One region of the Bacillus sp. BSL6 genome, then DNA from elsewhere that is predicted to be linked to it. Evidence: a T-box and tRNA genes for the amino acid it is inferred to sense, from the RefSeq annotation. Region 1 holds a T-box; the other holds one or more tRNA genes.
What was found. A T-box is a leader RNA that pairs with one kind of tRNA and senses whether it is charged. The one in region 1 lies ahead of ileS (isoleucine--tRNA ligase), so its partner is inferred to be a tRNA-Ile.
Positions count from the first base shown of each region.

Region 1 (10,375 bases):
CACTATCATTTTTTTCTTATAGGCATTTAACTTCTGTAACGTTTCAATTGCAGCCTTCATGGAGGAAGGACTGGCATTCCATGCATCGTTAATAATTGTAAAACCTGTTTTAGCGGTTAAAAACTGAAAGCGCATTTGTGTAATATTTATTTGCTGCAATGCTTCTTGTATTTTTTCTATAGGGACTTTGTAAAATTGACCTACAGCGATTCCGACAATCGTATTAAAAATATTATGTTCTCCATGTAAGGGAACATCGTACTGTATTTTTGTATGATTTAATTTAAAATGAACACCATATTCATCTAATTGTACGTTCGTTGGAAACAAATCATTTGTATACTTTCCACCAAATGACTTACTTTCTATACCTAGCATATTAATATTTTGAGAAAGTAATGGCTCGTCGCCATTATATAGGAACAGTCCATCGTCATTTAATCCGTCTATAATTTCAAATTTAGCCTTCGCAATCTTTTCTCTTGATCCAAGCGTCTCTAGATGTGACTGTCCAATCATTGTAATAATCGCTACATCTGGCTGTGCGATTCGTGATAAATTTCGAATTTGTCCTTTTTCACTCATTCCCATTTCAAGTATTAAGAACTCAGTATTTCGTTCCATTTCTAAAATTGTTAACGGCAAACCGATTTGACTATTAAAATTACCTTTTGTTTTATGCACTCTATAAGTTGAACTTAAAATGCCTCCTATTATATCTTTTACGGTAGTCTTGCCATTACTACCAGTAATTCCGATCACTTTTACATTTATCTCGCTTCGATAAAATTGTGCCAATTGTTGCAAAGCAAACAAAGTGTCATCTACAAATATAATTGGAATCCCTTTTGGCGGAGTACCGTAAGACTTTTTCCATAAGGAAGCGACAGCTCCATTATCCATTGCTTCTTTCACATACTCATGCCCATCTTTCACCCTAATGATTGGAACAAATACATTTCCTTCTTTCATGTTTTTGGAATCTATGCAGACACCATGCATCTCTATAAGATGAAACGATTCTTGTAATCCTTCTCCATTTACTACCTCTTCAAGTTTTTTCAAATTCATTTGAATCATAGCATCACCTATTTTCCATTTAATTACATATTTACCGTTTGATTTACGCATATTAATAAAAATTTTATAGTGAGGTGTTAATATGAAAAAAGCGATTAGTTTCTTTCTTCTTTTGTTATGCTTAATTGTAGTGAATGAAACGTACGCCTATTCACCAAAATCTTTACCTATCTCTCAAAACTCTGATCAATGGCAAGTGAATATTGATGAACCGAAAAAAGTAAACAAAAAAAAGCTTCAAGCTAAAAAAGATGAATTTCAAACATATCAATTTTCAGTAAAAAATGTTGGAAACAGTGAAGTATATAACGTACAAGTCGAAGTATTCCGCAACGAGCCAAAAACAAAAACGAAATATGAACTCTTCTCCCTAAAGGAAAGTCGTTTAGCAAGTGGAAAAACCGGATTTGAACATGCTAATTTTCCACTTGCTACAAAAGCAGATGAAGTTGATGTAATCATTACATGGCAAGAACACCCTTTCCGCTCCATGAGAAATGGTCAAAAAGTGGAGTCTAGAAAATTTAAAGAGCATTTTGTTTTTAAAGATGAAAAAAAATAAAGTGAAACTTTAATCAGTGGGGGTTTTGTTCATCCCCCACTGATTATTAGTTGAACCAATCGGACTTTTACGGACAGTTGATCCCCCACCTAACTTCTTTGCTTCCGCTGAATTTTGAGGTGGGGGTCTTACTGCTCGTTAAAGCGGGATAAATGGAATGCGAATAAATTCACATTATCATCTATATAGCTTACTTTACTAGTACCAGTTCTAAAGCAAATTAAAAAGTCGTGGCTTATACATGCCACGACTTTTTATATTAATTCGTACTAATTCCTCTCGCTGCCCAAATACGATCGATATCAGTGGCATGTTGTCCGCCATATAAAAGAGCATCCGCTTGCTTAATTGCTTTTGCTCCATCACTGAATTTAGAGTTTGGTGTTAACGACCAGTGCGATTGTAAAATAATTTTCGTTGCTACATCACGACCAAATGCTTGCGCCATCTCATATTGTCCTTGAGCCCAAATTTCTCCATCATCATGTACTTCATTCGTAATATCTTTCGGATACACTTTATTATTATCTAATCGGCGTAAGCACGTCGGATCTGAACTAGAATAAGCAGTCGCATCCCATTCTCCAACACATGCTTTTCCGTAGCCTGTTGTCGATACTGCATCTTCATACGTAGCACCTAAGAAATCACCAAACCCTTCTCCCATCGCTCCACCTTCTGCAGAACTACCGAAGCCAGGAACTTGGTTATCTTGAATTGAATGTCCATATTCATGTGCGATAATACCAGCATCTTCTGCATCATCTACTCCACCAGTACCAAATGTTAAAGCTTTCGTTGTCGGAGAATAAAACGAGTTGTCCGCCGTTGTTCCATTCACATTCACTTTAATAGAGCGATTATTAATATTTTTAAAACCTAGACTTTGAATGTAACGTTGTAAAGTATCGATATGATAATACGACATCACATCTTCAAAGCTATCATTTGCACGTGTATAGTTAAATTGTAAGTTTGTAGATTTCGTTTTTGCTTTTGAAGAAATCGTTACATACTCTCCAATTAAAAATCCTGTCCCATCTAAACCTTTTAACGTAACAGTCTTTAATTGGTTCGTTAATGCTGTTGAATCTGCATCATTGTTATCTTTTAAACCTACTTTACTACCGCTAGATACGACTGGATTAGGTAAAAATACTTTTCCTGATCCTTCTGCTTTACGGTTTATATCAACTTTTTTAATTAACTTCCCATTTTCTGCATCAATAAATGTTTCCCATGCACCAAACGGATTATTAGAATGGACTACAACTTTATATACTGGACGAGCAATTCCTTCTTCCACAATATATCCGAATTCTTTCTCTGTAGGAGCCCATAAGTTTTGCTCACTTGCTTCTCCAACATACGCCATTGATTTTTGTATTGCATCTTTTTCACTAATTTTTGTCGTTACTTCCTTCACACCTTTAACAGATTGATAATCAGAAACAGCAAGTACTCCCTTTCCCTCTCCGTTAAGAGTAACTGTTATTTGTTTTGAAAATACAGGTGCACCATTAACCACTTGTTGGAACCTAACATATGAAGCTACTGACGTTTCTGTTGTAGAAATATATTGTAAGTCTGAAAGGTCTGGCTTTAATCCGTACTGATTGGCATTCCCTTTTAAATATTCAATAGCTTTTTTCTGTGGCGAATAAGCTTCCACCTTTACTTGTTTCTTTGTCTCTACTGCAGAAACAGTAGAAAGCGTTCCCATTACTAATGGCACAGTCATCGCCATTGCCACCATTTTTTTATTAAACATAGAACCACTCCCCCTAATAAAGTAGCTCAACCTTTTCCCATTCCCACTAGGCAATCATTCTTTACAAAATGGATGGATAAAAATTGAATCTACGTTTAATTCTCTATAAACAATTCTATTACCTTTCCATTTAGGGTGAGTGAAAGTTTCTCAATATTTATGTGTAAAGTGAAAACAATACTGTAGAAATATACTTCTACAGTATTGTTTTTGATAAGATATGTGCTAGAGGTTCTATCGAATGGATTATGCGGAAAATAACCGGATACATTTCCAGCACACAAAAAGGAAGTTGGAATCATTCCAACTTCCTTTTCTTTAATTAGCTGAACTTAATTTAATGCGGACTTTTGTCTCACCTAAAGAAAGTTCATCGTCTTCATTCGTTAAGTGACCAAATGTAAATTGTTTAACGAGTAAGTTTTCTTCCAACAACTCTTTATGATTCGTTAACGTTTGCTGTAGCTCTTCCTCTGTATCAAGAATAACATCCACTCGTAAATTTACTGGTAAATTCAACTGCTTACGATATTCTTGAACGGCGCGAATAAACTCACGTGCTACTCCTTCTTGTAACAATTCTTCCGTTACATTCGTATCTAACATAACTGTATATTGTCCGTTAGTTGTATTAGAGAATCCAGATTTCGCAACTTTCTCTACTAATACATCTTCAGTCGTTACAACTACTTCTTCTCCTGATGCTGCTTCGTAAACCGCTCTTTCTGTAGAGACAAAGTTTTGTACCTCGTCTTGTGATAATTGTTTTAACCAGCCATTTACTGCATTTACATTCTTACCAAACTTCGGTCCTGCCGTTTTAAAGTTCAGCTTTAATTGATATGATGTGTATTTCGTTTCATCGAGTTCAACATGGAACGCCTTCACATTTAACTCATCCATGACGATATCACGATAAGATTCCCAGTCCATATCACTTTCATTATGCTCAAGTAGTACAAGTTCCGCTAACGGCTGTTTTACTTTTAAAGAATGCTGATTACGGTTACTTCTTCCAAGTTCAACAACTTGTAAAACTGCATCCATCTCTGTTTCTAATTTCGGCTGAAGTAGTGATTCATTTACAATTGGATAATCCTCTAAATGAACGCTACTTTCAGTTAAATTCAAATGAATATCTTCAGCGACAAACGGTGTAAACGGTGCGATTAATTTACTAATTGTCACAAGCACTTCGTGAAGTGTCTCATACGCAGCTGCTTTTTCAGCATTCATACCAGATTCCCAGAAACGATTACGTGATCGTCTTACGTACCAGTTACTTACTTCATCTACAAGTGCCGCAATTTCACGAGCCGCATTCGTAAATTGATAATCATCAAGTGCTGTTCTCACTTTTTTCGTTGTACTATGCAATCTTGATAATACCCATTCATCCAATTTCGTCCGCTTTACGTCATATGTTTCATTCGGATTATACTCATCTAAATTTGCATATAAAACGTAGAAGCTATACACATTGACTAACGTATCTACAAATTTAGATTTCGCTTCCAGTACTGTTCTTTCAGAAAAACGTTTCGCATTCCACGGAGCACTATCAACAAGTAGAGCCCATCTTAAAGCATCTGCACCAAACTGATTTACTAAATCAACTGGATCTAGTGCATTCCCTTTACTTTTAGACATTTTCTGTCCTTCTTCGTCTAATACATGCCCTAGTGATAACACTCGTTTATAAGGCACTTTTCCTGTATATAGTGCTGATACTGCTAATAAACTATAAAACCAGCCACGTGTTTGATCAATACCTTCTGCAATTACATCTGCTGGAAACTGTTCTTCAAATAACTCTTTATTTTCAAATGGATAATGATATTGCGCAAATGGCATGGAACCACTATCAAACCAAACATCAATTACTTCTGGTGTACGATTCATCGCACTTCCGCATTTTTCGCAGTTAACTTGCACTTCATCTACATACGGCTTGTGCAATTCTAAATCTTCAGGTGTTTCTTTCGTACTATGCTTTCTTAAATCACCAATGCTTTTCGGTGCGAATTGATGATCGCAACTTTCACATTCCCATACGTTTAATGGTGTTCCCCAATATCTATTTCGGCTAATATTCCAGTCCACCATATTTTCTAAAAACTTACCAAAGCGTCCATGTTTCATATGGTCTGGATACCAAGTAACAGAATCGTTATTTTGTAAAAATGTATCTTTAATTGCAGTTGTTCGGATTAACCAACTCTCTCCTGCATAATAAAGAAGTGGTGAATCACAGCGCCAGCAATGTGGGTAACTATGTTCATACTTTTCTTTATGGTATAGTAAGCCTTCCTTCGCTAAATAACGAACGATATCCACGTCACAATCTTTTACAAATTTCCCTTTCAAAAATGGTACTGCTTCTGTATACTCACCTTTCTCATCTACAACATGCAAGAATGACAACCCTGCACTTTGAACGACTCTATAATCGTCCTCCCCATATGCTGGAGCGATATGAACGAGTCCTGTACCACTATCTGCCGTTACAAAATCTGCTGCGATAACGTGGTAGCCATTTGTAACTTCGTTCATTGGAAATGGCGGCATATAAGATGTGCTTACTAATTCTTCTCCTTTATGAACAGATAATACTTCATAGTTTTCTTTTAATACATCTCGTACACGTTCTTTCGCAACAATGTATACATGACCTTCTTGTTTCGCTTTCACGTATTCCATATTTGGATGTACAGCGAGCGCGACATTTGCTGGAAGTGTCCAAGGTGTTGTTGTCCAACCTAGGAAATATTCATTTTCACTATCTTTCACTTTAAACTTAACGGTTGCACTTAAATCTTTTACTGTTTTATACCCTTGTGCAACCTCATGTGAACTTAGTGAAGTTTGACAGCTTGGGCAGTATGGTGAAACTCTATGTCCTTTATACAATAAACCTTTTTCATGAATCGTCCCTAAAATATGCCATACACTTTCGATATATGGATTCTCTAACGTAACGTATGGATCATCCATATCGACCCAATAACCGATGCTTTCAGTGAATTCACGCCACTGCTTCTCATATGTGAATACACTCTCTTTACACTTCTGAATAAAAGGCTCAATTCCATACTCTTCGATTTCATGTTTACCAGAAATACCAAGTTGTTTCTCAACACCTAATTCTACAGGTAAACCGTGTGTATCCCATCCCGCTTTTCTTAACACTTTATAACCAGACATCGTTTTATATCTTGCTACTACATCTTTAATTGTTCGTCCAAGTGCATGACCTACATGCGGTAGTCCGTTCGCCGTTGGTGGTCCTTCATAAAACACAAAAGATTGTGCGCCTTCTCGATTCTGAATTGATTGCTCGAAAATACTTTGCTCGTTCCACTGTTTACGAATACGTGTTTCTCTCCCTACAGCTGACTCTTTTACATCTACTTTCTTCATCTACAATCACTCCTTTTTATGTTTTAAAGCACACAAAAAACCCGTCCCTATAAAGTAGGGACGGGTTTAACCGCGTTACCACCCTAATTCTATTAGCTCTTCACTAATAGCACTTAGCAACGTACGATCATACGTGTTCTTTGTAACGGTAGACATCCGTCCGGGCTTACTCATTTTCAGCCTCGGCTCCTCGGAGATGATTTTCAAATAACGTCTGCACACCGGCTTTCAGCAACATACCGGCTCTCTGGGGAACAGTACACTATTTTACTCTTTCTCGTCTTCAGATTTGTATACTTTGTTAAAAGCTATTTTATGGCATTTGGCAACTAATTGTCAACTAATTCGAAATATATTTTTATTTATATCCTTTTTTCCTTTTCTTATACAATTACTTTTCAAATTCTCGCAGTGCTGCTAAATTTTCATCATCCTCGATAAGTTCAGCGAAAAATCCCGACTCATCCTCACGAAGTACAATTTCAAGCTCTTCCTTCGCCTCTTTATTCCTGTTTAACTGTGCTAAATAACAAGCACGATCATATCTTGCTAACAAATCACTCGCATCCATTGTTACTACTTCATTTGTTATTTTTTCTGCCTTTATCGTTTGGCCAGCACCATGATATGAAGATGCTAAAGAAAGAAGAATTGCTGTTTCATTCGGATGATGGATAGAGGCATTTTCTAATACGTGAATTGCCTCTTCAAACCTCTCTTGACTTTGATATATTTCTCCTAAAGCAAGAAACGCTCTACTTACAAACGGTGTTTGCTCCGTTAATTGTAAGGTAATCTTTTCTGCTTTTCTTTCTTCTCCTGCTTTAAAGAATACTTGTGCCTGAAGAAAAAGAGTATCGTAATCATCTGGTAACTCTCGAACCATTTGCTTCGTTAATTCCATAGCATCTCTTAACATACCTTCTTCCTCGCACTCAACGAAAAGATTTACAAGTTGCTTCGCTACATCGTAATCCCATTTACTTTCTAATGATGTTTGCAATACATCTATCGCCTCTTTATACATCGCCACATTCTCGTAAAATAGTGCAAATCGCTGCGCTGCCATACTATTTTTTTGATTCAACTTTAATGAGATTTCATATAAATCAATGATTGTAGTAATAATCGAAATTTCTTTCGCACGGTTTTTCATGCGATAAAAAGCTCTTGTAATTATGGATTTCTTTGGCTGTTCATTTTGTTGACGTTCAATCCATCTTTCCGTCACCGCAGATGCTGCATACATAAATGCCATACTTCTTTCTGCCTTTTTCACTTTTAATATGTGAAGAAAATCTCGTATGTTAGACCATTTCTTATGTTGTTCTATCGCTTTTACATATACATCAAATATACGTTCATTATTTACATCTTTTTGTATAACCTTCATTGCAATTTCAATTGCTTTTGCATTTCTATTTTTCACTAATACTTTTGCATAATGATATAAAACTTCTGTATGCTCGCCATCTAATCTTAGTGCCTCTTCAATCTGCGCTTGTTCTTTATCTATTTCATCCATCGCTCCATACACGTATGCAATCGCATCTAATCGCCATATTTCAGGTACTTCGTCTGCTAATTGTTCTAGTTCAGTCAGCAACTCTTCCTGAAGATTCATCTCTACTGAAAGCTGTGCCAAATATTCCATATTAATATGCAACGGCTCTTCTTTCATCGCCTGAACCATATGACTTTGTTCTTTAGAACGATTTTCTTCTTTTTCGTATATTTCTGCAAGCTGTAAATGTACACCAATGAAATTCCCATCAAGCTCTAAACATCTTTCATACGCTTGTTTTGCTTCCGTTAATTGTCCTAATGCCATAAGTGTTTCACCAATTCGGTAATACGGTAATGCCGTTTCCTTTTGTTCTATCGCCTTATTATATCTTTTCATCGCTTGGCCATACTGTCCGATAGATTCATATAAAATACCTGTATAACAGCCATATTCACTTACGTCATTTCTTTCTTTTTGTAACGTTCTTAAGAATGCTATTCCTCGTTGTACAAATACGGTTCCTTTCATTCGATTCACATATTCATCTAACGCACTTGCTACATTATATTCGCTCTGCTTTATACCACTCTCTAACTTAGACAATGCTACTTTAAACCCTTCTTCACTTCCACCTAGTTCAACTTCAGCATCCCATAAAACCATTCCTGCATTCATAAGAAAATCTTGGCTCTTTTCAATTTGTTTTTCAATACTGAGAATATATTCTTTCGCTTCCTTATATTGTTCTCTTGCCATATAAACTTGCGTAAGTCCGAAGTGAGAATAAACATCATCATGATTTTCTTCCAAAGCACGAGTATACAATGTTTCTGCTTCTTCCAGACTATCATTTTGGAAATGGTAATCACCAAGTTTTACGTATAGAGGTGCCTTATCGTCACAATTCTCAATACCTTTTAATAAAATTTCTTTCGTACTTTCCTCATCCTTCAAATCAGATTCGTATATTTCTGCAAGTTTCGTATAAATGTATGGTGCATTACTATCCAAATAAATTGCTATTTTAAGCCCTTTTATCGCTAAATATAATTTCCCTAAATGATGCGCACATCTCGCTCGCTCATACCATACATGTGCTTCATTTTTATATTCTTTTAACAAATCATTAAAGATTTCATACGCTTCTTCATATCTTTCTAAATCTATTAATATTAACCCGTGATTCGTTAAAGTAAATCGTTCAGGGCTACGTTCCAAGGCGACTCGAGAAAACTGCAACGCCTTTTCAGATTGATCGATATACATATATGATAACGCAAGGAAACTCCAAGCAATCGGCTGATCCGCGTCTAATTGTAACGAGGAACGAAAACTTGAAATTGCTTCTAAATAACTTTCCTGCTCAAAAGCATACCTTCCGTTTATGAAATGATATAAGGCACGACTATTTTTCTTCTCAACACTCGCAAGCATGTGCCCAGCTTTTTCTAACTCTTCCAGGCGAATAAAGCACTGTGCACCATGTAATTTAACAAAATCTGAGTTAGGAAATTTCTCCATTAACTTTTCTATACAATATAAAATAAATTCTTTATCTACTTCAACATCTAAATGCTTAACCGTATATAACCACGTATTCGGATTATCACTTGTCTCTTTTAAAAACTGTACTAACTTATGAATCCCCTCTTTATCTTGTTCATCTAAATGATCCGTTAAAGAAAAAATTGATTTGAAATAAGTATTTTCTTCTTCATTTAAAAATGATAGTTGTTCCTTCTTTTCTTTTGGAACAAACGTAATCGCTAAACAACCTGTATAACGATATTTTTCTTGTAACTTACTATATTCCACAATAACTGGCTCTATAAAGTTCGGATCTTGAACATAAAAGGCCTGCAATGTATCATCATATCCAGATAGTACTTGTACATGTGAAGCATGCTCAATATCTATACTTAATAAAACAGGAATTCCTTCATCAATCAGTCTCTTATAATTCTCTTCATTACCTTTAAAATAACGATATTCATAACCTAATTCTTCTAAATAAGAAACGGTATCTGAAAACTTC
Region 1 is NZ_JAVGCW010000003.1:342,985-353,359, reverse strand. Features, by position in the region: gene RCJ96_RS12790 (UDP-N-acetylmuramoyl-tripeptide--D-alanyl-D-alanine ligase) at 1-1,080, opposite strand, end outside; gene RCJ96_RS12785 (hypothetical protein) at 1,163-1,642, shown strand; gene RCJ96_RS12780 (M36 family metallopeptidase) at 1,902-3,413, opposite strand; gene ileS (isoleucine--tRNA ligase) at 3,732-6,833, opposite strand; T-box leader at 6,887-7,126, opposite strand; gene RCJ96_RS12770 (tetratricopeptide repeat protein) at 7,225-10,375, opposite strand, start outside.

Region 2 (10,375 bases), on a different contig from region 1:
AAGACAGGTAAACTCTTTTCAGGCGGAAAGAATAATACAGCACATAAAAAACTTAAAACTGAACAAATTCTCCCGGCATTTAACCATAATTCTCGGACAACAACATACTCTACACGCCACTCTCTCGCATTTTTCGCTCTACCAATTACATCATATGTCATCGATCCATATGGAACGAGTAAAATAGGGTATGCAATCGCAATGCATGCTGCATAAATAAGTAATTTTGTGTATGTAACATTGAATATAACTAAAAATACGACAGCATATAAAATAATGCCTCCAAGTAAAATTGCTTTTTTTCGCCACTCTTTCTTTAACATACGAGCAACTAAATAGTAACATACAAATGATACAGCAGAATTTACTAAGCTATATTTCCCTAATGCAAGCTCACTATCGGTTGCTAAGTACACGTATACTGAAATAACAAAAATGAATGTCCCCTCTCTCAATCCTTGGAAAAAATGAGCACGTGTAATTCTCCCCCAATTTTTATCAATCCGTCGCTCTTTCAAAACTTGTGTAACCTCATAACGACCTTCACATTCTCTCTTAGATACAAAAAAGCTTAAAACGACAGCAATTGCAAATAACAATAACGAGAGAAAGAATATGACCGTATAACCACTCCACTTCTCCATACGTGAAATTGTGTATCCAGCTGCTATCGGTCCAATCATGCCAGAGAAGGATGTAAGAAGCCCAAGAAACCCGTTAAAGAAATCTCTTGTTTCTGGTTCTGTAATCTCAAATGTTAATAAGTTAAACGCGAGCCAGTAAAAACCATATCCGACTCCTAAAAGAGCCCCCATTAATAAAATATAGTGAGAAGCGCTTTTCCCCGCTACTAAAACAACGATAAAAAAAATCGCTAACGTGCCTACGCCTATTCGTAACAGGATCGAGCGATCAATACGCTTCGCTAATTTCCCACCTATAAGAAATGTGAGGGGCTGCAATACAACGCTGGCCAAATTATACAAGCCGAGATTCACATAATTTTGTGTTTGTTTCCATAAATAAATGTTAACAAACGTATTCGATAAAGAAATTGCGAGCGTGTATAAACCTCCAATAAGGAGTAATAACACTAAATCCCGATTCACTTCAACGTCACCAATTATATGTTTCCACTTCATACACAACTCTCCTTTACTTCATGTTCTAGTCTTCCAAAGACAAGCTCAATTATGTAAAAGGAAAGCATAGAAAAAAGCTAGGAGCATTCTCCTAGCTTTTTCTATCGTTATTACAATTATTTTGCTTCTTGGTAACGTTTTTCAGCAGCGTTCCAATCTACAACGTTCCAGAATGCACCGATGTAGTCTGGACGACGGTTTTGATAATTTAAGTAGTAAGCATGTTCCCAAACATCTAAACCGATAACTGGAGTTTTACCTTCAGTTAGAGGAGAATCTTGGTTTGGCGTGCTTGTTACTTCTAACTCACCATTATTTACTACTAACCAAGCCCAACCAGAACCGAAGCGAGTTGCGCCAGCTTTTGCGAATTCTTCTTTGAATGCATCGAACCTACCGAATTTCGCTTCAATTGCAGTTGCAAGTTCGCCTACTGGTTGTCCGCCGCCGTTTGGAGATAAGATTGTCCAGAAGAATGTGTGGTTAGCATGTCCGCCACCATTGTTACGTACTGCTGTACGGATTGCTTCTGGTACTTCGTTTAAGTTTGCAACTAATTCTTCTACGCTTTTGTCAGCTAATTCTGCATGACCTTCTAAAGCAGCGTTTAAGTTTGTGATGTACGTGTTATGGTGTTTTGTATGATGGATGTTCATTGTTTCTTTGTCAAAGTGAGGCTCTAAAGCATCATACGCATAAGGTAAATTTGGTAATTCGTGTTTTGCCATTGTTATATTCCTCCCAGTTTATGTATTGCCACTTAAGTGACATACAACTACATTCTACCCTAATTGCCATAGGGTGCAAACAAATAAATCACATTGTCTTGCTATCATTAAAGTAGCAAAATTCCCACTTCTTTTCAATTAAAATGCTCATATATTTCATAAAAAAAGCTCCCTTCTACAAGGAAGCTTCCTACTGACATAATAAACATGTGAAATGGATATGGACCCTGTAGGACTCGAACCTACGACCGGACGGTTATGAGCCGTCTGCTCTAACCAGCTGAGCTAAGGGTCCAAAATTATGTATGTAATAATACATCAAATAAAGGAATTCCTATCGGATATACCCTTTAAGAAATGTAAGATAAATTTACCATATAGAAAAGAAAACTGTCAATTGTATTTTTCTCATTTAAAAGAAGAAAATTAATAAAAAGAAATTTAGTTATCTCTACTATATGTAAATATAATATATCTTGAGATTCCCTAGATTCCTACGTTACAATGATTTTATACATACATAAAGGAAGTGAATCTATGTCCATATTTACCCAATTAGTCAAAAGCGTATATTCGCCTAAAGATATGGCGCTATTCCGTTTTCAAAAAATCGGAAAAACCATTTTGTATATTATGCTACTTTGTCTAATCACTACTATTCCAAGAACATTCTTTTACGGTAGCTTTATCCAAGATAGTGTTACTATGGTAAATCAAGCAATTGAAAAAGATTTACCTGATTTTAAAATCGAAAATGGTGAACTAAAAGCTGATATTGAAGAACCTATTCAAAAAGAAGAGGGAGATGCTCTTTTCGTATTTGATCCAAATACAACAGATATCGAAAAGTATCAAAATAAAACTGGTTTATTTATTTTAAAAGATAAAGTAGTTTCTATAGGAAATGGCCAGACGCAAACATACTCCTACAATGATTTATTAGGGACATCTCTTGAGAAAAAAGATTTGCAAGATTTCATTTCTGTATTCGATAGTATTTATCCAATTTTACTAGCTGTTATCGGAGTGTTAGTATATCTATTCCAATTGTTCATTACTTTCTTAGGAATTACTTTACTTGCGTTTATCGGTTCTGCTATGAGTGGTCAACGTAAATTATCTTATAAGCAAGTATGGACGTTAACTGCCTACAGCTACACAATTCCAACCATCTTCTTTATGATTATGGATTTATTCAAAATTGTTGTACCTGGCTCAACATTCATTTATATCGCAGTTGTTTTAATTGTTCTATACTTAACAATTAAAGAAGTTCCAAAACCGAACGAAAAAAATGCCTAAATAGGCATTTTTTTTTTGGACAAGCATATATTCCTAGCAAAGGAGTGAAGAATATGAAGAGATTAGGTATATTCTTATTCGTGCTTGTTCTTGGTTATATATTTTATTACGATATAAAAATCGGCACTTTACCGATGTTAAGTTCATATAAAAAGACAAATGCGGCCGAAACGATAAAACAAGAAAGTACAAATACAAAACAAAAGAAAGAAAACAAAGCGGAAAAAGAAACAGATGTCACTTATAAAACAATTGAAGTCAAAACAGGTGATACGGTTCTTTCCATTACAGAAGCGATTAATAAGAAGAAAATTCCTTCTATCGAAAAAGTAATTGATGATTTTAAACAATTAAATAAAAATACACCTGCTACAAAAATACAACTTGGAAAGTCTTATAAATTCCCGTTATATCAATAAGCAATCACTTAATCCTTGTCAATTACATAAAGGCGCTGATACAATAGTAAAAGTGAAACCGAGCACTTCGGTTTCTATAGCCCTGTATCACGTATACTATCATTGATATAAGGGACTAAATAAGAAACTTCTTTTATAAGGAGAGCGATCTATTCGTGAATGAAATGACTCATCGTACAAAAACACGTCCAGTTAAAGTCGGTAATTTAACAATTGGCGGTAATAATGAATTAATTATACAAAGTATGACAACAACAAAAACACATGATGTTGAAGCAACAGTTGCTGAAATTAAACGTTTAGAAGAAGCTGGCTGCCAAGTCGTGCGTGTTGCTGTTCCAGACGAACGCGCAGCAAATGCTATTGCTGATATTAAAAAACAAATCAACATTCCACTTGTTGCTGATATTCATTTTGATTATCGCCTTGCTTTAAAAGCAATTGAAGGCGGCATTGATAAAGTACGTATCAATCCAGGTAACATTGGTCGTCGCCATAAAGTAGAAGCTGTTGTAAATGCAGCAAAAGAACGTGGTATTCCAATCCGTATCGGTGTAAACGCAGGTTCATTAGAGCGTCACATTTTAGAAAAGTACGGATACCCAACTGCAGATGGTATGGTTGAGAGCGCCCTGCATCACATTAAAATTTTAGAGGACTTAGATTTCCATGATATTATCGTATCTATGAAAGCCTCTGATGTTAACTTGGCAATTGAAGCATACGAAAAAGCTGCACGTGCTTTTGATTATCCACTACATTTAGGTATCACAGAATCTGGAACGTTATTTGCCGGAACTGTAAAAAGTGCCGCTGGTCTTGGAGCAATCTTAAGTAAAGGCATCGGAAATACACTACGTATTTCATTAAGTGCTGACCCAGTTGAAGAAGTAAAAGTTGCGCGTGAACTATTAAAGTCATTCGGCCTTGCATCTAATGCAGCAACACTTATTTCTTGTCCAACTTGCGGTCGTATTGAAATTGATTTAATTAGCATCGCTAACGAAGTGGAAGAGTACATTTCTACACTACAAGTACCAATTAAGGTTGCAGTACTTGGCTGCGCTGTAAATGGTCCTGGTGAAGCTCGTGAAGCTGATATCGGTATTGCCGGCGCGCGCGGAGAAGGACTATTATTCCGCAAAGGGCAAGTCGTTCGTAAAGTACCAGAAGAAATAATGGTAGAAGAACTGAAAAAAGAAATCGACGTAATTGCTGCTGAAATGGCTGCTGAACGAGAAAAAGAAAAAGAAACACAAGAACAATAAAAAGAAGGTTGCCCACAACATTTGTGAGCAACCTTCTTTTATACGTAAAAAAGCTCGTCAGTTATAGAACTAACGAGCTTTTACTTTGCACATTTTGGACAACGTCCGTATATTTCAAACTTATGACCTGTTACTTCATAACCATTAAAATCTTTATTCATAAAATCCATCGGGCAAGAAGTAATCTCTTTCGTCCCTCCGCAATCTAAACAAATAAAATGATGATGATGTTCCATAATAGAACATGTAAAACGAAAATGTTTTTCACCATTTAATTCCGTTTGTTCTAAAACACCGATTTCAGCAAACACCGTTAAGTTACGATAAATCGTGTCAAAGCTAAGACCTGGATAATCATCCTTCATATGCTCTAAAACGTCCTTCGCCGTTAAATAACGATTGTGAGCTGCAAATAACCTGAGCATTTCTTCCCTTTTCCCAGTATGTTTGTATCCTTTATCTTTCATTAGGCGTAAAGCTTCTGTTAGATTCATATCTATCCCTACTTTATGCAGTTTTTTTCTTTTTCCATAAAATCGCACCAATTAAAATAAGAACCGCTATCATAACAATTGTACCACCTGGTGCTAAATCAAGTTGATACGAAGCAAACATTCCACCAATTACTGCAATTTCACCAAATAAAATGGAGAAGAAAATTGTTTGTTTAAATCCATTCGCAATACGAATACTTGCTGCAACTGGTAACGTCATTAATGATGATACGAGAAGAACCCCCACTACACGCATTGATACCGCAATGACAAGCGCAACCAATATAATGAAAATAAAGTGAATCCACTTTGCACTCAAACCGGTTGATACAGCGTATTCTTCATCAAACGATAGTAAAAATAACTCTTTGTATAATAAAGTAATCGTTACAATAACAACAATTGCTACAATGCCGATAATTATTAAATCCGTACTTGTTACAGCACTTACACTACCAAATAAATAACTAAATAAATCTGTGTTAAACCCATTTGCAAGTGAAATAAAAATAACGCCAATCCCCATTCCTGCTGAAAGAATAATTGGAATTGCTAATTCTTGATAATGTTTATATACAGTACGTAGTTTTTCAATAAGTAACGCCCCACCAATAGAAAAAATCATCCCCATATATAACGGATTTAAAAATCCCCCTGTGAAAATTGTTTTTTCTAGTAGTAAACTTGCAGCAATACCCGATAATGTCACGTGGCTTAATGCATCCGCAATAAGCGACATACGGCGAATGACAACAAATACACCTATAAGCGGCGCAACAAGTCCTATTAAAACCCCTGCATATAAAGAATTACGTAAAAAGTCATATTGTAAAAAATCTTGTATCATTATATCCTCCCGTGATGCTCATGCTCGTGTTCTAAACGATGAACATGGTGTCCATATAAGACGGACATTTCTGCATCTTCTAACTCTCGGAACTTTTCTACATTTCCATGGAAATGTAAATGTTTGTTTAAGCATGCAACATGTGTTACTTTCTCGGTAACAGCTCCCATATCATGCGTAACGAGAATTAATGTGATTCCTAGCCTTTTGTTTAAATCCTCTAATATCTCATAAAAACTTTCTACATTCTTCACATCAATTCCAACAGTGGGCTCGTCCAAAATAAGTAATTCAGGATCACTAACGAGCGCACGAGCAATAAATACGCGCTGTTGTTGTCCACCAGAAAGTTCTCCAATATTACGCCCTTGAAACTCACTCATTCCTACATCAGCAATCGCTTTTTCTACCTTTTTCTTATCGTTTTTCGTAAAAAAGCGAAACAGCCCTTTTTTCGAAACGAGTCCCATTGACACAACTTCAAACACAGTTGCCGGAAAACCAGAATTAAAGCTATTTGCCTTTTGCGACACATAACCAACTTTGTTCCATTCTTTAAACTTCTTACTATCAACACCAAACAAACGAATGCTTCCCTGTTTTGGCTTTAAAACGCCTAATAAACATTTTAGCAAAGTGGATTTCCCTGAACCATTTGGCCCAACTAAACCTAAAAAAGCTCCCTTCGGAACTTGCAAATTTATATCTTCTAACACATTTCGATCTTCATATCGAAATGACAATCCTTCTATTTCTAATATATTGTTCATAGCATCTCACCTATTTTAATTCAGAATGATTCCGATTTATATCTATTTGAATTATAGTACAGCTTATTATAGTTGTAAACCAATCTGCCTAAAATATATCTACTTTTTCAAGAAACCTTACTATTATAACAAAAAGCAGAGAAAAATTCTCTGCTTTCAAAAGATATTATAATTAATTTTTTAGTGAATAGCCGATTTAAACTTACCACCATTTGTCTCTTGTGTACTCATAATCGTAACAAATGCATTCGCATCAATTTCATACACAATTGATTTCAGCTTTGTCACTTCCAAACGCGTTACAACTGCATAGATCACTTCTTTTTCTTTATCCGTGTAACCGCCTTTCGCTACAAGCTTTGTAGTTCCACGACCAAGACGATGCAAAATCGCATTTGATACTTCCTCATATTGATCTGATACAATTAAAACAGCTTTCGTTTCATCTAAACCTTGAATGACTGTATCAATTGTTTTGAATGCAATGTAGTACGTCATAACAGAATACATCGCTTGTTCAACACCAAATACAAATGCTGCCCATGCAAAAATGAATAAGTTCACAAACATTACAAATTCGCCTACGGAGAAAGGTAATTTCTTCGTTAATAAAATACCCATAATTTCTGTTCCGTCCATTGATCCACCATGACGAATAACGAGCCCTACACCAAGACCTAAAATAAGACCACCAAACACTGTCGCTAAAATTGGCTCTGTTGTAAATGGCGGAACAGCATGTAACGTTGATTCAATAAACGCTAAAGCTACAATACCGAACGCCGAAGATAACATGAACGTTTTTCCAATTTGCTTATAACCCGAATACATAAATGGGATATTGAGAATAACGACCAAAGTAGAGAAACTTAACCACCAAATATTAGGAGTAAGATAATCTAATATAAGAGAAATACCAATAATTCCACCATCAATAATTTTATTTGGCATTAAAAATAATTCAATCGCTACCGCTGCGCATGCTGCTCCAAAAATAATCATAACTAAACGATACATAAGATGGATAACACTTTCTTTTCGATGTTGCTTCTGCTCCATAAGTCCTCCCTTATACTCTTTTTCTATAGTTTTGTCCTTATATTATAACATACGCTTCTTTTTCTCATGAAAAAAGAAGCTCTATATGAATATGTACAAGCTACGTACTCATATATTTCGATAGAAGAACGTGTGAAGGAGGATAACTCGATGAACCTCATTAAACAACTTGTAAATAAAAAATTAAATCATATTTCTACAAAGGAATTATTGAAATATAGTAAAGAATATGATGTTCCAATTACGACTGCACAAGCTGATCAAATTGTTGGACTTATGAAAGGAAAGAATATTAACATTTACGATAATGACGAACGACTAGCGCTCTTAAAACAAATAGCTCAAGTAACCTCGCCCGCTACTGCCCAACAAGTAAATACTTTATTTCAACAACTACTAAAATAAGGAGGGGATATTCCCCTCCTTATTGCTTATTGCGCTTTAATTTTCTCAAGAAGTCCTTCATCAAAAGTACCATTTTTCAGCATTTCGATTTCCAATTTATATGGCGGCTTCTTGTCCTTTTTATCTTCACCTACATATGGTGTTTCCAGAATTTTTGGTACGTGCATTAATTGCGGATGATGCACAATATGATGCAATGCTTTATAACCGATATGACCGAAACCGATATTTTCATGACGGTCCTTTCCTGCGCCGCGTACATTTTTACTATCATTAATATGAAGTACTTGTAAACGATCAATACCAACAATCTTATCAAATTCGTTTAATACACCGTCAAAGTCATTTACAATGTCATATCCTGCATCGTGCGTATGGCATGTATCAAAACATACTGATAGTTTTTCATTATATGTTACACCATCAATAATTTTTGCAATTTCTTCAAAGCTACGGCCGCATTCTGTTCCTTTTCCTGCCATCGTTTCTAACGCAATGTTCACCGTCTGATCTGGCGTTAATACTTCATTCAGCCCTTTAATAATTTGTTGAATACCAGCGTCTGCCCCTGCACCAACGTGCGCACCTGGGTGAAGAACAATTTGTTTCGCCACACCTAACGCTGATGTTCTTTCAATTTCCATGCGAAGGAAGTCTACACCTAATTGGAATGTTTCTGGCTTCGTCGTATTTCCGACATTAATAATATATGGCGCATGTACGATAATCTCTTCGATACCGTTTTGTTCCATATGTTTTCTTCCTGCTTCTATGTTCAATTCTTCAATTGGTTTTCTTCGTGTATTTTGCGGTGCACCTGTATAAATCATAAACGTCGTTGCACCGTATGAAACAGCCTCTTCACTTGCTGCTAATAACATTTTCTTACCACTCATAGAAACATGAGATCCAATCTTTAACATACAATCACCTCTTCAATATACAATAGATATAATGATAGCATAATTTGTAGAAATATGTAGTGAATTGTTTGTTCACAAAAAACGCACTACACAAATTTATATGACTATTTAAACAGACTATACTCTTCATTTACATTATCTAGATGAAGCGAAACTTTAATCAATATTTTCTATCCATATTGATTACGGCTCTCACAAATAGCTGAATAAAAAAAGATAAGGGAAATCCCTTATCTTTTTTTATTGCTATATTTTCTCTTCACTTTGTCACGTTCAGTTGCAAGTTTGCGTTTATAGTTTGGTTTTACTTTTTTCGGCTTTTTAATAACTTTCGTTGCCATAACGTCAAGTTCATCATTTGGTTTTTTACGGCTCTTACGACGACGGCGTTCACCTAAATCCGCCCACTCATCTCCGCGTAAATCTACATGTTTAAACTCAATATGACGTTGTTTTTCTAAACTATCTAGCGCTTCTTCGTTTGCTGGATCATAAATCGTCACTGCAATACCTGAATGCCCTGCACGTGCTGTTCTTCCAACGCGGTGAACGAAGAAATCTAAATCTGATGGAAGCTCATAGTTAATAACATGACTAATTCCTTCAATATCGATACCACGTGCCGCTAAATCAGTTGCAACAATATATTGGAATTCTAGGTCACGAATTTGTTTCATCATTTTTTTACGATCACGCGGTGATAAATCTCCGTGAATTCGTCCAACTTTTAAGCCGCGCTCCATTAATCCGTCAGCAACCTGATCTGCCATCTTCTTCGTATTCGTAAAAACAACTGCTAAATACGGTTTAAATTGTAGCAACATTTTATTCACTAAATCGATTTTGTTACGATGTTTAGACGGAACTAAATAATGTTCAATATTTCCAGCTGCAACTTGTTTTGGATTGATATGAATATGCTCTGGATTCTCCATGTATTTCTTCAGAAACGGTTTTAGTTTTTGAGGAATTGTTGCAGAGAAAACTAGCATTTGCAAGTTTTTAGGCATGCGTGCTG
Region 2 is NZ_JAVGCW010000001.1:558,078-568,452, reverse strand. Features, by position in the region: gene RCJ96_RS03135 (MFS transporter) at 1-1,142, opposite strand, end outside; gene sodA (superoxide dismutase [Mn]) at 1,259-1,870, opposite strand; tRNA gene RCJ96_RS03125 (tRNA-Ile) at 2,092-2,165, opposite strand; gene RCJ96_RS03120 (DUF1189 domain-containing protein) at 2,408-3,172, shown strand; gene RCJ96_RS03115 (hypothetical protein) at 3,226-3,591, shown strand; gene ispG (flavodoxin-dependent (E)-4-hydroxy-3-methylbut-2-enyl-diphosphate synthase) at 3,756-4,859, shown strand; gene RCJ96_RS03105 (Fur family transcriptional regulator) at 4,940-5,353, opposite strand; gene RCJ96_RS03100 (metal ABC transporter permease) at 5,367-6,200, opposite strand; gene RCJ96_RS03095 (metal ABC transporter ATP-binding protein) at 6,200-6,970, opposite strand; gene RCJ96_RS03090 (YitT family protein) at 7,151-8,029, opposite strand; gene RCJ96_RS03085 (DUF2624 domain-containing protein) at 8,180-8,434, shown strand; gene RCJ96_RS03080 (deoxyribonuclease IV) at 8,461-9,357, opposite strand; gene RCJ96_RS03075 (DEAD/DEAH box helicase) at 9,588-10,375, opposite strand, start outside.
Region 2: it encodes a tRNA-Ile, which carries the amino acid that the T-box ahead of ileS (isoleucine--tRNA ligase) is inferred to sense. The anticodon was not compared.